DNA from 2 places in the Mesorhizobium sp. M2A.F.Ca.ET.067.02.1.1 genome. Region 1 is predicted to be linked to the other one. Evidence: riboswitches for the same ligand, from Rfam matches in the RefSeq annotation. Region 1 holds a riboswitch; the other holds the start of a gene.
The links. A riboswitch is a leader RNA that binds a small molecule or an ion and turns the genes downstream of it on or off. The one in region 1 is predicted to bind cobalamin.

Region 1 (9,864 bases):
CCGTCGGGATGCGGCAAGTCGACCTTGCTGCGGTCGATCGCCGGGCTCGAGGAGATCACCGGGGGCGAACTGAAGATCGACGGCGAGGTGGTGAATGACGTGCCACCGTCGAAGCGGGGCATCGCCATGGTGTTCCAGTCCTATGCGCTCTATCCGCACATGACCGTCTACGACAACATGGCCTTCTCGATGAAGATCGGCAAGGAAAGCAAGGCCGAGATCGACAAGCGGGTGCGGCAGGCGGCGGAAATCCTGCAGCTCACCAAATATCTCGATCGCCTGCCCAAGGCGATGTCGGGCGGCCAGCGCCAACGCGTCGCCATTGGCCGCGCCATCGTGCGCAACCCGAAAGTGTTCCTGTTCGACGAGCCGCTGTCGAACCTCGACGCCGCATTGCGCGTCGCCACCCGCATCGAGATTGCCAAGCTCAAGGAATCGATGCCGAACACCACCATGATCTATGTGACGCACGACCAGGTCGAGGCGATGACGCTGGCGGACCGCATCGTGGTGCTGAAAGACGGGGTCGTCGAGCAGGTCGGCACGCCGATGGAACTCTACAAGCGCCCCGGCAATCTGTTCGTCGCCCAGTTCATCGGCTCGCCGGCGATGAACATATTGCCGGCAAAGATCGAGAAGGCCGGCAATCCGACCGTGGTCAGCCATGTCGGCGACCGCAAGGCGACGGTACCGATCGCGACGCCTGCCTCGGCGAATGGCGCGGCGGTGAGCTTCGGCGTGCGGCCGGAGGATCTCGCGATCGCCACCGGTTCCGATTACCTGTTCGAGGGCAAGGTCGACTATATCGAGCAGCTCGGCGAGGTTCAGCTCGTCTATATCGATATCGGCCGCGCAGACCTGCCCCTGGTCGCCAAGCTGCCGGGCAATGTCGAGGTCAAGCGCGGTGAGACACTGCGGCTCAACGCAAGCGCCGGCGATCTGCATATTTTCGACGCCGACGGCCATTCCTTCACGCTGCATCGCGAAGAAGCGAAGGCGGCCTGAGCGCAGAGCCGCTGCGGCAAAGAAAAAGCGGCGGGCCTCGGCCCGCCGCTCCTATTTCAAATCACGGTCGGCTGTTAACGATTGCCGAAGTGGTCGCGGTCGCTGCCCTGCTGCGGAGCTGACTTCTGCCCGTCGCGCGACGAATTCAGCAGCTTGTAGACCGGCGAGTCGTTGCCGATCGACGAGGTGCGGGTCGTATCCACGGCGGGAGCCGGCTGGTTGACGCCGCTGTTGCCGTAATTGTCGCTGCCCGCAAAAGCAGCCGAGGAAACGGCCATGAGAGCCGCGGTGGCAAGAATGATCTTTTTCATCTCAGTACTCCTGAATTTCCTGATCCGACCGAGGCGACGGGCAAACCCGTCGCCGTTCGAAGTCGGCTGTTAGTTGTTACCGAAAAGGTTGCGGTCGGCGCCCGTGGTGACAGGCTTCTGTTCAGTCGGTTCGGACTTGCGGACCGAGGCCGTGTAAGAAGAGTCGACCGTGGCGGCCGGCGGGTTGGCAGCCTGCGCGTTGTAATTGTCGCTACCGGCAAAGGCGCTGCCGGAAATTGCCAGAAGGGCGGCGGCAGTGAGAACAATCTTTTTCATTTTTGCTACTCCAGTATCTTTATTCAGTCCGTCTAGCGGCGTGTCTTGGGAATGAAATCGCGTCGTTCGGACAGCGCTGATTTGGGTGAGCCGATCGCCGGATTCCAATCACGAAGTTTTTTCGTCTGGACTATGAATCCGCATCTTGAAGTTTTCATAAGCATGCCTATGACCATATTTTTATCGAATTTAATCAATGACTTATGTGAGTTCGGCAGTTGGCTCACCAAGTGTGTCGGAGCGCCAACGTTCACAACGTTCTGCACGCACCGTCAACAGAAACGAACCGTTCGGTTCGATTTTAGAATCTGCTAATAGTCACTTTTTGATACTGTTAACCATCGGAGCCCTCGCGAATCTCGTTCAGGGAGCGCCTCCGGAGCCGGAGGGCGTGGCGAAAGAGACGAGGCTCAGCACCATGAATACGCCGCCCATTGTCGCGCCGTATGGATGCGATGTCGTTTTCATGCCGACGGGAAACCGGCCGTCGTGGTTAGATCAGGCCATCTCAGGTGCCGCTTCGTCGCGATGAGGCGGAGAATTGGGAAGCCGGTCGAAATCCGGCGCTGCCCCCGCAACGGTGGTGGAGTGAGGTCGCAACGGGAGACCACTGGGCCATGGGCCTGGGAAGGTGTTGCGACCGCCCGCGAGGGCAACTCCAAAGCCCGGAAACCAGCCAGAGACATTTTGAACTCGACTGATCGCGGTGGGCGGTCAAGAGGCGGACGGCGCGTGCCCGGCCCTGCCGGTGGCGGTCGTTCTTCTCCATCACCACCAGTTCAGTCCTTGATGCGAGGACAGGACATGGATGCGCGCAACGACATGCTGAGGCTCCTGCAGAGCCGCAAGCAGGGCTACTCGCTTGAGCAGCCCTTCTACACCGATCCCGATTATTTCAAGCTCGATATGGAGCTGATCTGGCATCGTGACTGGTTGTTCATCGGCCATGATTGCGAGCTGCCGAAACCAGGCAGCTACATCACCGTTCAGATCGGCGATTATCCGGTGGTGCTGGTCCGCGACCAGAAGGGAAGGATCAACGCTTTCCACAACTCCTGCCGGCATCGCGGCAGCCGCGTGTGCAACACCGACAAGGGCACCGCCGCCAAGCTGGTCTGTCCCTACCATCAGTGGACTTACGAGCTCGACGGGCGGCTGCTATTTGCCCGCCAGATGGCGGAAGGGTTCGACAAAAGCCAGTTCGGCCTGAAGCCGGTCGCCTGCGAGAGCGTCGGCGGCTACATCTTCATCTGCCTGGCAAAGGAGCCCGCCGACTTCGCGCCGATGCGCGCCATGATCGAACCCTATCTCCTGCCGCACCGGCTGAGCGAGGCGAAGGTCGCATTCGAATCGACGATCGTCGAAAAGGGTAACTGGAAGCTCGTCTGGGAAAACAACCGCGAGTGCTATCATTGCGCCGGCAACCATCCAGAACTGTGCAAGACTTTCCCGGAAGCGCCGACGGTGACAGGTGTGCAAGGCGCCGACAGCGATCCGGAAATGCTTGCGCACTGGGCGAAATGCGAGGCGGCGGGTCTGCCGAGCCGGTTCCGGATCGATCCGGCCGGGCAATACCGCGCAACGCGCGCGCCGCTGCTGCGCGACGCCGTCAGCTACACGATGAGCGGCAAGCGCGCCGTGACGAAAAACCTGTCCGCCGGGGTCGCCGCCGACCGCATCGGCACGTTGATGCACTACCATTACCCGACCACGTGGAACCACATCCTCATCGATCACGCCGTCACCTTCCGCGTGCTGCCGATCAGCGCCACCGAGACCGCGGTGACGACGAAATGGCTGGTCCACAAGGACGCAGTGGAAGGCGTCGACTACGATCTGGCAGAGCTCACCCATGTCTGGACCGAGACCAACGATCAGGACCGCCGCATCGTCGAGGAAAACGCGCTCGGCATCCTGTCACCGGCTTACGAGCCTGGTCCCTATTCCGAGTTGCATGAGGGCGGTGTCATCCAGTTCGTCGAGTGGTACGCCTCCTTCATCGGTCCGCGCCTTGCCGAAGGCGGTCGCCCGGCGTTGCGCAGCGTCGCCTGAAGGCTAAGGAGATGAACGCGATGACGGATCTCGGCCTCTATCGCCATCTCGACGAGATGGCGCCCTGGAACGACAGGCTGCAGGTGCTGGAAGTGATCGGCGTCAGCGACGAGGCGCCGCAGGTGAAGACGTTCACATTCCGCTCCGACAATCAGACCTGGTTCCGCTACAAACCCGGGCAGTTCGTGACGCTGGAATTGCCGACGGCCGACGGGCCGCTGATGCGGACCTACACGCTGTCGTCCTCGCCGTCGCGGCCGTTCTCGATCGCGGTGACGGTGAAAGCGCGAGCCGACAGCGTCGGCACGCGCTGGATGTTCGACAATCTGAAGCCCGGCGTCCATGTGAAGGCCTATGGGCCGACCGGCGATTTCTCGCTGCACAGCCATCCGGCGGCCAAATATCTGTTCATTTCGGCCGGTTCCGGCGTCACGCCGATGATGTCGATGCTGCGCTGGCTGAACGACTGCGCGCCCTGGACCGATGTCGGTTTCGTCAATTGCGCGCGGCGGCCGGAAGAGATCATCTTCCGCAAGGAGCTCGAACTGCTCGGCAGCCGCATGCCCGGCCTGTCGCTCGGCTTCATGATCGAGGAGCGGTCGAGCCGCGAGGGCTGGTTCGGCCATATGGGCCGCATCGACGCGATCCGGCTGCCGCTTCTGGCACCCGATTTCCGCGAGCGGGAAATCTTCTGCTGCGGGCCCGACCCCTTCATGCGCGCCGTGCGCCAGATGCTGGAGGCCGCCGGCTTCGACATGAGCCGCTACCATCAGGAGAGCTTCGCGGCGCCGGCCGTGGAAGAAGTCCCGGCGCCGTTCGCGATGCCGGCCGGCGACGAAGCCAAGCCGCTCGCCGAGGCGGTGACGCCGGTCCGCTTTTCGCTTTCAAACGTCGGTGCGGAATGCGTCCCCGGACAGACCGTGCTGCAGACGGCGCGCGCTTCGGGCGTCAGGATCCCGGCGGCCTGCGAGTTCGGTCTCTGCGGCACCTGCAAGGTGAAAAAGGTCTCCGGCGAGGTTTCGATGAGCCACAATGGCGGCATTCTCGATCACGAGATCGATGACGGCTATATCCTGGCCTGCTGTTCGAGGCCGTTGTCGGCGCTGGACATCGAGGCCTGAAGGCTTGTCGGTCGAGGCAAGGGCCGTTGCGGGAACACCCTCGCCGGCCGCTGTCCTGCCGAACAGAAGTTCAGTGCCCGGAGGCGTCTCGTGGCGAAGGCTCGCCGAGCAATCGGCGCGCCGGATCAGGATGATTTTCCGTTGAATCGCCATCCTGATCCAGCTCTTTGTTGGAGCATGATCTCTTCCGAAAACCGGTTCCCACTTTCCGGGATCATGCTCTTTGTTGAAGCATGATCCCTCCCGAAAACCGGCACCCACTTTTCGGGATCATGATCTAAACCCCGTAGCGCTCGGTGCGGATGATCCCCGCCGGAACGCCGGCGCCGATCAAGGCGTCGGCGGCGGCCGAGACGAACGCATTCGAGCCGCAGACATAGGCGAGCCTTGGCGTCTTGGGCAGGCGCTCGACGGCCTGCGCCATCATGCGGGCGTCGACGCGCCGGGAATAATCGGAGGGCCGCCTCGCCGGTTCGCGGGTCAGCGTCAAAACCAGGTCGAATCCGTCGCGACGGTCGTCGAGGCCGATCAGCTCGTCGCGGAAGATTACCTCGTCCCAGACCCGCGCCGAAAACACCAGCGCGACGGGCACCGCCGTGTTGCGCAGCGTGCGATGACGCACCATCGCCATCAGCGGCACAACGCCCGAGCCGCCGCCGACCAGAAGGATCGGCCCGCCGTCGCTCTCCTCCCAGATGAAATGGCCGCCCAGCGGCCCGCGCAGCTCGATCTCGTCGCCGACGGCGGCCACGTCGTGAAAGAAGGGCGAGACCTCGCCGTCGTCCAGCCGCTCGATCGCCAGCTCGACGCCGCCGCCTGCTTCTGGCGCCGAGGCGATGGAATAGGAGCGGCGCGCCTGGTAGCCGTCCGGGGCCGTCAGCCTGATGTCGACATGCTGTCCGGCAAGGTGAGCGAAAGGCCGCGACGGCTGGAACCAGAAGCTGGTGACGCGCGGCGTGCGCTTTTCGATGCGGGTGATCGTGGCTGCCTGCCAGGGCGATTGCGGCGACGGCTCGGCGCTCATCGATTGCTGCTCACGCGTCGCCCCTCACGGGTCGCTGGAATAGCGCTGCTCGCGCCAGGGGTCGCCATACATGTGATAGCCGCGAAGCTCCCAGAAGCCCGGTTCGTCGCGCTCGGTGAACTGCAGCCCGTTCACCCATTTGGCCGACTTCCAGAAATAGAGGTGCGGCACCAATAGCCGTGCCGGCCCGCCATGATCCGGCGTGATCGGCTTGCCTTCATAGAGCAGCGCCACCATCGCCTTGCCGGTGACGAGGTCCTTGGTCGGCACATTGGTGGAATAGCCGTCAAAGGACAGCGCCAGCGTGTAGGCGGTCGGCGGCTCGATGCCGGCGTCGGCGAGGATGTCGTCGATCATGACGCCCTGCCAGGGCGTGTTGAATTTTGTCCAGGCCGTCACGCAATGGATGTCGCGCGTCATCTTGCTTTGCGGCAGCGCGTTGAACTCCGCCCAGTTCCATTTCTTGATTGGCTTCGGCCCCTGCTTGAGGGTGAAAGACCAATCCTCCGTGCGCACGCGCGGCGTCGGCCCGGCCGAAAGCACGGGAAAACCCTGCTCCAGATACTGGCCGGGCGGAATGCGCGCATCGGTGTCGGAAGGGGGACGCCGTCCGGAAAAGAAGCCGCGCGTGACCATCAAGACATCCCTCGTGCCGGATTTGATCGACTGCAGGGAGTGTTCTCGAATACGCCTCGGGGGGCAACAGAAATCTTGAGGCAGAGCCCGCCGAAGATACCGGCAGGCCCTGCCGAAGCGCTTCTCAGCCGGCGGCGAAAGGCACGGCGACGAAGATCTGCGCGTCACCGCGATCGATCAGCAGGAGAACCGACTTCCTGCCGGACTTGCCGGCCTCGGCGATCGCCTGATTGGCCTGCCTGGCCGTCTTCACCGGCGTCTGGTCGACACCGACGATGACGTCGCCCGGCTGGATGCCGGCGGCCGAAGCCGCCTTGTCCGGATTGACCCGCTCGACCACCGCGCCGCGCTGGTTGCCGGCAAGGTTGAGCTGGTCGCGGATATCGGGCGTGAGGTCGGTCAGGCCGAGGCCGAGCGATGGAACGCGCAAGCCCTGTTCGGCCGACGGGCCGCGGCCTTCATTGCCGCTCGACGCCGTCTTCTGATCTTCGGCGTTGCGGCCGACATCGGCGGAGATCTGCATCGCCTTGCCCTTGCGCCAGATGTTGACGGTCTCCTTCGCACCAGGCGACACGTCGGCGACGGCGCGCGACAGGTCCTTGGGATCCTTGATCTCCTGACCGCCGAAGCCGGTGATGACATCGCCGGTTTCAATGCCGGCCTTGGCCGCCGGCGATCCGTCGGTGACCTGGGAAACCAGCGCGCCACCGGGATGGTCGAGGCCGATGGCACTGGCTACATCAGGCGTGACCGGCTGGATCTGCACGCCGAGATAGCCGTATTCGATGTCGCCGCCCTTCATCAGCTTGGCGACGACCTTCTCAGCCTGATCCGACGGGATGGCGAAGCCGACGCCGACGCTGCCGCCATTGGGCGAATAGATGGCGGTGTTGATGCCGATGACATTGCCGTTGACGTCGACCAGCGGGCCGCCGGAATTGCCGTGGTTGATCGGCGCATCGATCTGGATGAAGTCGTCGAACGGCCCGCTGTGCAGGTCGCGGCCGCGCGCCGAGACGATGCCGGCGGTGACGGTGGTGCCGATGCCGAACGGATTGCCGATCGCCAGCACCTGGTCGCCGGTCATCAGCTTGCTGGAATCGCCCCATTTGACGGTCGGCAGCGGCTTGTCGGCCTTGATCTTGAGCACTGCGAGATCGTTCTTGGCGTCATGGCCGACGAGCTTGGCTGGAAGCTCGGTGCCGTCGTCGAGCGTCACCTTGATTGAGCTTGCGCCATCGATGACGTGATTGTTGGTCACGATGGTGCCGTCGGCGCCGACGATGAAGCCGGAGCCGAGCGCCTCGGCCCGCTGCCCCTGCTGCTGCGGCGGCGTGCGCGGCATCGGCATGTCCTGGTCACCGAAGAACTGCTGGAAGAACTGGTCGAATGGCACATTGCCGCCAAGGGGCGAACCGTCATCACCCACCTGTGGCTGCGCCTTCATGATCGAGGTGATCGTGACGACCGCCGGCTTGGTGACGGCGATTACCGGGGCGAAAGAGCCGTTGGGGGCCGTGATGCCGGCGACCGGGGTCTGGGTCGTAGCGGCCACCGTGCTCAGGCCGGAATTGTTCTGGGCAAAGGAGACGACGACGGGAGAAATGATCAGCGCGGCGCCCAGCAGGGCGGCGACGCGATGTCTGCGAAGAATGCTTGATGGTGACATGGTCGTTCTGTCCGGGCGAGAGTTGATCCGGCGTCGCGGGCGCTCCCACGGAAGCGTCCGTCAACGTGCCGATGGCCGGATCTGCCTGTCTCGCCGTGCATGGCAGCCGGCCGTCTCGACAGACAAGCATCTAGGTCGCCGAATGGCCTGAATTAGGGTTTTGCGGTGACCTTACAAAGATTTAATTCAGGAAGCGCTCACGAACCGCTGCCGCCGGCGCAGATAAGAGGAGGCAATTTCGTGCATTCTGGCGCGATCGAAACTCGGGCCGTGGCCGCCATGGCCGATGCGGATCGGCAGGTCGAGCAGGCGCTGCATGGTGCGGCAATAGGCCGTGCGGTCGGAATCCGGCAGGTCGTCGATCAGCATGCCGTCATAGATCGCGTCGCCTGCAAAGAAGAGGCCGTCGATCTCGTCGAAGAGCGCGATGGAATCGGGCGAGTGTCCGGGCAGATGCAGCACACGGAACTTCCGGTCGCCGAGATCGACGACATCGCCCTCGTCGAGCGCGCGGTTCAGCGGCGCGGAAGGAATGCGATAGTCGGCCGCCTTCCAGTCCGGTGCCGGCAGTTTCGAGACGGCGCCGTCGAGATTGTGGAACATGTAGGCGTAGGTGACGGTATCATCCATGCCGTCGAACTTAGCCGCGCTGACCTTCGGTCCCATCCTGAGAGGAAATTCGTGCAGCGAGCCGACATGGTCGAGATGGATGTGCGTGGCAACGACGATGAGCGGCTTGCCGGGCGGCGTGTCGACCTCAGGCGCCAGCGGACGGATGCCCATGCCGGTGTCGACCAGAAGGTCCGCATCGCGGCCTTTCAAATGCCAGATATTGGCGCGCACGAAATCATGCACGAAGGGCTCGGTCAACACCGTCGTGCCGGCATCGACTGTCGCCTTGCCGAACCAGTCGCCGACCTCAAGCTCGGGCATCGGACCGCCCATCAGACGAACGGCTTCCCTACCTTGTACTTTTCCGGCACGAGACGCTTCAGATAGGCCATGCCCGCGTCTGAAAGCTGGTTGGCGTCCGGCTGCATGAAATCGTCGGGCATATGGCGGGTCTTGCCGGCCACCGCCTTCAGCGGCACCTTTTTCAGCACGGTCTTCGACCCATCATACTGGATCGCAACCGAGCCGCCACCTTCCCCGGCGACGGCGACCGCGAAGGCGCCGGCGTCGAAAGCCTCCTGGGCGTCGACGGCGCTGATGGCGCCGACATAGCCGCGCGGCATGTAGCCTAAAGCATCGACGCGTGCGCGCTTGCCGGGCAGGCCTTCGGCCAGGGCTCGTTCGAGCGCCGCCGGCAGGTCGCTGCCCGACAGCTTGACGTTGCCGTGCTGATCGCGCTCAAGCTTCTCCGGCGGCACCAGGCTTTCGACCAGCGCCTTGCCGTCGGCGGTGCTGACGCCTTCCGAGACGGCGACGATGCAGCGCTTGTGGCGGTCCAGCTTCTCGCGCACTTCATCGATGAAGCGCTTCGCCGAGAAGGCGCGCTCCGGCACGTAGACCAGATGCGGGCCGCTGTCGGGATCGAGCTGCCAGGCGGCCGCTGCGGCGGTGAGGAAGCCCGCATGCCGGCCCATGACGATGCCTACATAGATGCCGGGCAAGGCGCGGAAATCGAGGTCGACGGAGAGAAAGGCGCCTGCGACGAACTCGGCCGCCGAGATGAAGCCCGGCGTGTGGTCGTTCTCCTCAAGGTCGTTGTCGATGGTCTTCGGCGCATGCACGAAGGCGATCGAGCCGCCGGCGGCATCGGTCAGGATC
Region 2 (5,903 bases), on a different contig from region 1:
CGAGACCACGGATGCGCGGCATGCCGAGCATGTCCGAAATCGTCTCGATCGCCGCCTTGGTGACCCAGCCTTCCTGCTCCTGCGCGATCATCAGCAGCGGGATAATGGCCGACTGTTCGCGCCCCTTCGGGTATTTGGCGATCCACTGCTGCGCTGCCGCCGCATTCGCCTCGTTGAAGGCGAAGGTGGCTGGCTGGACGCTGGCATCTGCGAGACGACGAACTGACATTTTAGCGATCGACCTCACCAAACACGATGTCGAGGGAGCCAAGCACGGCGGTGACGTCGGCCAGCATGTGGCCGCGGCACAGGAAATCCATGGCTTGCAGATGGGCGAAACCGGGCGCGCGCAGCTTGCAGCGATAGGGCTTGTTGGTGCCGTCGGAGACCAGATAGACACCGAATTCGCCCTTGGGCGCCTCGACGGCCGCATAGACCTCGCCGGCCGGCACGCGATAGCCCTCGGTATAGAGCTTGAAGTGGTGGATCAGCGCTTCCATCGAGCGCTTCATTGCGGCGCGCTTCGGCGGCACGACCTTGCCGTCGAGGTTCGACACCGGGCCTGCGCTTTCCTTGCCGAGCAGCAGATCGACGCACTGGCGCATGATCTTGGCCGACTGGCGCATCTCTTCCATGCGCACGAGATAACGGTCGTAGCAGTCGCCGTTCTTGCCGACCGGGATGTCGAAATCCATCTCGGAATAGCATTCATAAGGCTGCGATTTGCGCAGGTCCCAGGCGGCGCCCGAGCCGCGCACCATCACGCCCGAAAAGCCCCAGGCCCACGCGTCGGCCAGCGACACCGTGCCGATATCGACATTGCGCTGCTTGAAGATACGGTTGCCGGTCAAAAGCGCATCGAGGTCGTCGATCGACTTCAGGAAGGGGTCGATCCACTTGCCGATGTCCTCGACCAGCTTCTGCGGCAGGTCCTGATGCACGCCGCCCGGCCGGAAATAGGCTGCATGCATTCGCGAACCCGAGGCGCGCTCGTAGAACACCATCAGCTTTTCGCGCTCGACGAAGCCCCACAGCGGCGGCGTCAGCGCGCCGACATCCATCGCCTGCGTCGTCACATTGAGGATGTGCGACATGATTCGGCCCATCTCGGAATAGAGCACGCGGATCAGCTGACCGCGCTTCGGCACCTCGATGCCGAGCAGGCGCTCGGCCGCTAGCGCGAAGGCATGCTCCTGGTTCATCGGCGCGCAATAATCGAGCCGGTCGAGATAGGGCACGGCCTGGAGATAGGTCTTGGCCTCGATCAGCTTCTCGGTGCCGCGGTGCAGCAGGCCGATATGCGGATCGACGCGGTCAACCACCTCGCCGTCGAGCTCCAGCACCAAGCGCAAAACGCCATGCGCCGCAGGATGCTGCGGACCGAAATTGATGTTGAAGTTGCGGACGGAGGTTTCAGCCATTGTGGCGCCTCAATTTGCCTTCGCCTTCTCATCCCCGGGCAGGACGTAATCCGTCCCTTCCCACGGGCTCAAGAAGTCGAAGTTCCTGAATTCCTGCTTCAATTCCACCGGCTCGTAGATGACCCGCTTGGCCTCGTCGTCGTAGCGAACCTCGACGAAGCCGGTCAGCGGGAAATCCTTGCGCAGCGGATGCCCCTCGAAGCCGTAGTCGGTGAGGATGCGGCGCAGATCCGGATGGCCGCTGAACAGCACGCCGTACAGATCGTAAGTCTCGCGCTCGTACCAATCGGCGCCGGGATAGACAGCGGTCAGCGACGGCACCAGCGTTTCCTCGTCGGCCTGGACCTTAAGGCGGATGCGCACATTCTGCTTCGGCGACAAAAGGTGATAGACGACATCGAAACGCTTGGCGCGCGACGGATAGTCGGCGCCGCAAATGTCGATGATCGAGATGAACTGGCAGCGCACATCGTCGCGCAGGAAGGTCGCGACCTCGATCAGATTGCCCGGCTCGACCGAAATGGTCAGCTCGCCATAGGCAAGCACGGCTTCGCCGATGCGGCCGGAGAGCTTCTCGCCGAGATAGGTGGAGAGTTCGTTCAACGCCAGGGTCATCGGCTCACCGTTCGATCGTGCCGGTGCGGCGGATCTTCTTCTGCAGAAGGAGAATGCCGTAGAGCAGCGCTTCCGCGCTCGGCGGGCAGCCGGGCACATAGATGTCGACCGGCACGACGCGGTCGCAGCCGCGCACCACCGAATAGGAATAGTGGTAGTAGCCGCCGCCATTGGCGCAGGAGCCCATCGAGATGACGTAGCGCGGCTCCGGCATCTGGTCGTAGACCTTGCGCAGTGCCGGCGCCATCTTGTTGGTCAGCGTGCCGGCGACGATCATGATGTCGGACTGGCGGGGAGACGCGCGCGGCGCGACGCCGAAACGCTCCGAGTCATAGCGCGGCATCGAGGTGTGGATCATCTCGACCGCGCAGCAGGCGAGGCCGAAGGTCATGAACATCAGCGAGCCGCTGCGCGCCCAGGTGATCAGCGCTTCGGTCGAGGTGACAAGGAAGCCCTTGTCGGCCAGCTCATTGTTGATTTCGAGGAAGAAGGGATCGTCCTCCCCCACCGGCCTGCCGGTGTTGGGGTCGATGATGCCCTTGGGCTTCGGCGCGACGAGGGTGCCTGAACTGTCGTTCAATCCCATTCCAGCGCTCCTTTTTTCCATTCATAGGCAAAGCCGATGGTCAGCACCGCCAGAAACACCATCATCGACCAGAAGCCGAGCATGCCGAGCTTCGAGAAGGACACCGCCCATGGGAACAGGAAGGCGACCTCGAGATCGAAGATGATGAACAGGATCGACACCAGGTAGAAGCGGATGTCGAACTTCATGCGGGCGTCGTCGAACGAGTTGAACCCGCATTCATAGGCGGAAAGCTTTTCCGGATCGGGATTGCGATAGGCCACCAGGAAGGGGGCAATGATGAGCGCCAGACCCACGATCATCGCCACGGCGATGAACAGCACGATAGGCAGATATGAACTCAGGAGTGCGCTCATGCGGCGGCTTTCCTTCGGCGGGGTAGTTCACTTTGATTACAGCAACGAACTCTAATGCGGAAGCGTGACAGTTTAACCGCTGAACCGTTTTAAGGGAGCCCATGCTGCAACGCGGCGAGGGTTAGCGCAGCGGTTTCGGTGACGCAAGTCAAACCTTGTTCAAATCGCGGCCCTGGACGCCATATCGGAAGAAACTGGTCCGATCCGCTCCTGTTTGATTTCCTTCGCTTTTTACTCCACTTTTCTCTCCTGACATATCTCCCGCCATTTGCCTGCTAGCATGGCCGGAATCACCGGCTAAAAACCAACGGACGATCGGGGCAAGGACAGCTTGATGAAGGAGAAGATCTCGCTCGCCATGGCCAGGCGCATTGCGCTTGGATCACAGGGGTTCAACGACCCTCGTCCCGCAGGGGTTCCGGATCGCCGGCACCTTGCGCGCGTGCTTTCGCGAACCGGCCTGTTGCAGATCGATTCCGTCAGCGCCGTGGTGCGCGCTCATTATATGCCGCTCTATTCCCGCCTCGGCCCCTACCCGCTTGCGCTGCTCGACAACGCCGCGGTCACCCGCAAGCGCGCGGTCTTTGAATATTGGGCGCATGAGGCGTCGTTCCTGCCTGTCGAGACCTACCCCTTGCTGCGCTGGCGCATGCAGCGCGCCGAGCAGGGCGAGGAGATGTATCTCGGCCTGGCCAAATGGGGCCGTGAGCGCAAGGAAATGATCGACGAGATCTATAGAGAGGTCGCCGATCGCGGGCCGATCGCCGCCTCCGACATCGAGGGCCACAAGGGCAATGGCGGCTGGTGGGGCTGGAGCGAGGCCAAGCACGCCTTCGAATGGCTGTTCTGGGCCGGGCGCATCACCACCGCCTACCGGCGCGGTTTCGAGCGCTATTACGACCTGCCCGAGCGCGTTTTGCCGCAGGCCGTGCTCGACCTGCCGGTGCCCTCGGTCGAGGACGCGCATCGCGAATTGCTGCGTATCTCGGCCCGCGCCCACGGCATCGCCAGCTATGGCGACCTGCGCGACTATTTTCGCCTGGCCCCCGGGGATACGAAGGACCGCATCGAGGAACTGGTCGAAGCCGGTGAATTGCTGCCGGTGAAGGTCGAGGGCTGGGATAAGCCCGCCTATCTTCACCCCGACGCCCGAATCCCGCGCAGGATCGAGGCGCGCGCCCTGCTCGCCCCCTTCGATCCCGTGGTTTTCGAACGCACGCGCACCGAAAAGCTCTTCAATTTCCGCTACCGCATCGAGATCTACACGCCGGCCGAAAAGCGCCAATACGGCTACTACGTGCTGCCCTTCCTGCTCGGCGACCGCATCGTCGCCCGCGTCGACCTGAGGGCCGACCGGCCTGCGAGCATCTTGCGCGTCCACGCCGCCTATGCCGAGGCCGGCGCGCCACCCGAGACGGCAGCCCAACTCTTCGAGGAGCTGAAGCAGATGCAGGGCTGGCTCGGCCTTGAGGCGATCGAAGTGACGCCGGCCGGCGACCTCGGACCGGCGCTGGCCGACATCGCAGTGTCGTAGCCGCGCGTTGACAGGCGCCTAGCCGTAAGCCTAAATCCTGACCCAGACGGTCTTCTCCCGGCAAAGGGAGGAGCCAAGAGGGAATGCGGTGCGGGCCAAAAGCCCAAATCCGCGGCTGTCCCCGCAACTGTGAGCGACGAGCCCCGGCCGAAAACCACTGGGATGTTCCCGGGAAGGCGGCATCTGAGGCGACGACCCGCGAGCCAGGAGACCTGCCGTCTGAGACTTTAAGTATCCGAATGCCCGGCGGGTTTTCCGGGCAAGGAGCCTGGTTTTGGATCGCAACGGCAGTTTCCCGGCAAACATCGCGGACATTTCGTCCGAGCCCGACGCGTCAGACGGCGTGACCGTCATCGTCTGCTCATCCTGCCGCGACGAGACCGGCTCGGACGCGCATCCGCGCGCCGGCGCGCTGCTGGCCGAAGACACGCGCCGCGCCGTATCGGGCGAGAACATCCGCATCCGCACCGTCGAATGCCTTGGCAACTGCAAGCGTCGGCTGAGCGCCGCGCTGTTGCGCGACGGCTGCTGGAGCTACGTCTTCGGCGATCTGGAAACGACCAGCGGCGCCGACCTCGTCGCCGGCGCAAAGCTCTTCGCCACTTCGACCGACGGCCTGATCCCCTGGCGCGGCCGGCCTGATTCCCTCAAACGCGGCCTGGTTGCCCGCATCCCTCCCCTCGACATGCTGAAGGACTGACCATGAACGCTTCCGTTTTCCGCGTGCCCTGCACCGTCGTCACCGGCTTGCTCGGCGCCGGCAAGACGACGCTGATCCGCAACCTGCTCGAGAACGCCAAGGGCAAGCGGCTGGCAATCATCGTCAACGAGTTCGGCGATGTCGGCATCGACGGCGAGATCCTGAAGGGCTGCGGCGTCGACACCTGCCCGGAGGAAAACATCGTCGAGCTCGCCAATGGCTGCATCTGCTGCACCGTCGCCGACGACTTCGTGCCGGCGCTCGACCAGATCCTGTCTCGCACGCCGAAGGTCGACCACATCCTGATCGAGACCTCCGGCCTCGCTCTGCCGAAGCCGCTTGTGCAGGCTTTTCAGTGGCCGACGGTGAAGAGCCGCGTGACGGTTGACGGCGTCGTTGCCGTGGTCGACGGCCCGGCGCTGGCCGACGGCCGAGTTGCCTCCGACATGGATGCGCTGCAGGCGCAGCGCGCCGCCGACGACTCGCTCGACCATGACGACCCGGTCGAGGAGGTGTTCGAGGACCAGATTGCCTGCGCCGACCTGATCATCCTGTCGAAGAGCGACCTGATGGATGCGGCGGGCTCTGAGCGCGCCAACGCCGTCATCGGCGAGCATGTGGCGCGCGCCGTGAAAATCGTGCCGACCGCGCAGGGCAAGGTCGATCCTTCGGTACTGCTCGGCCTCGGCCT

Region 2: linked by a shared signal. The riboswitch ahead of EOA28_RS19925 (DUF1636 family protein) and the one ahead of EOA28_RS11220 (aromatic ring-hydroxylating dioxygenase subunit alpha) in region 1 are both predicted to bind cobalamin.

What each region holds. Positions count from the first base shown of each region.
Region 1 covers NZ_RZSB01000110.1:504-10,367, forward strand. Annotated here, with positions in the region: gene ugpC (sn-glycerol-3-phosphate ABC transporter ATP-binding protein UgpC) at 1-1,005, shown strand, start outside; gene EOA28_RS11210 (DUF680 domain-containing protein) at 1,080-1,316, opposite strand; gene EOA28_RS11215 (DUF680 domain-containing protein) at 1,386-1,592, opposite strand; cobalamin riboswitch at 2,086-2,288, shown strand; gene EOA28_RS11220 (aromatic ring-hydroxylating dioxygenase subunit alpha) at 2,397-3,644, shown strand; gene EOA28_RS11225 (hybrid-cluster NAD(P)-dependent oxidoreductase) at 3,665-4,765, shown strand; gene EOA28_RS38780 (hypothetical protein) at 4,856-5,002, shown strand; gene EOA28_RS11230 (ferredoxin reductase) at 5,043-5,789, opposite strand; gene EOA28_RS11235 (sulfite oxidase-like oxidoreductase) at 5,814-6,425, opposite strand; gene EOA28_RS11240 (DegQ family serine endoprotease) at 6,550-8,094, opposite strand; gene EOA28_RS11245 (MBL fold metallo-hydrolase) at 8,281-9,027, opposite strand; gene EOA28_RS11250 (diphosphate--fructose-6-phosphate 1-phosphotransferase) at 9,039-9,864, opposite strand, start outside.
Region 2 covers NZ_RZSB01000299.1:744-6,646, forward strand. Annotated here, with positions in the region: partial or broken gene nuoE (NADH-quinone oxidoreductase subunit NuoE) at 1-229, opposite strand, end outside; gene EOA28_RS19900 (NADH-quinone oxidoreductase subunit D) at 231-1,421, opposite strand; gene EOA28_RS19905 (NADH-quinone oxidoreductase subunit C) at 1,431-2,036, opposite strand; gene EOA28_RS19910 (NADH-quinone oxidoreductase subunit B) at 2,041-2,622, opposite strand; gene EOA28_RS19915 (NADH-quinone oxidoreductase subunit A) at 2,613-2,978, opposite strand; gene EOA28_RS19920 (winged helix-turn-helix domain-containing protein) at 3,313-4,512, shown strand; cobalamin riboswitch at 4,543-4,747, shown strand; gene EOA28_RS19925 (DUF1636 family protein) at 4,787-5,212, shown strand; partial or broken gene cobW (cobalamin biosynthesis protein CobW) at 5,215-5,903, shown strand, end outside.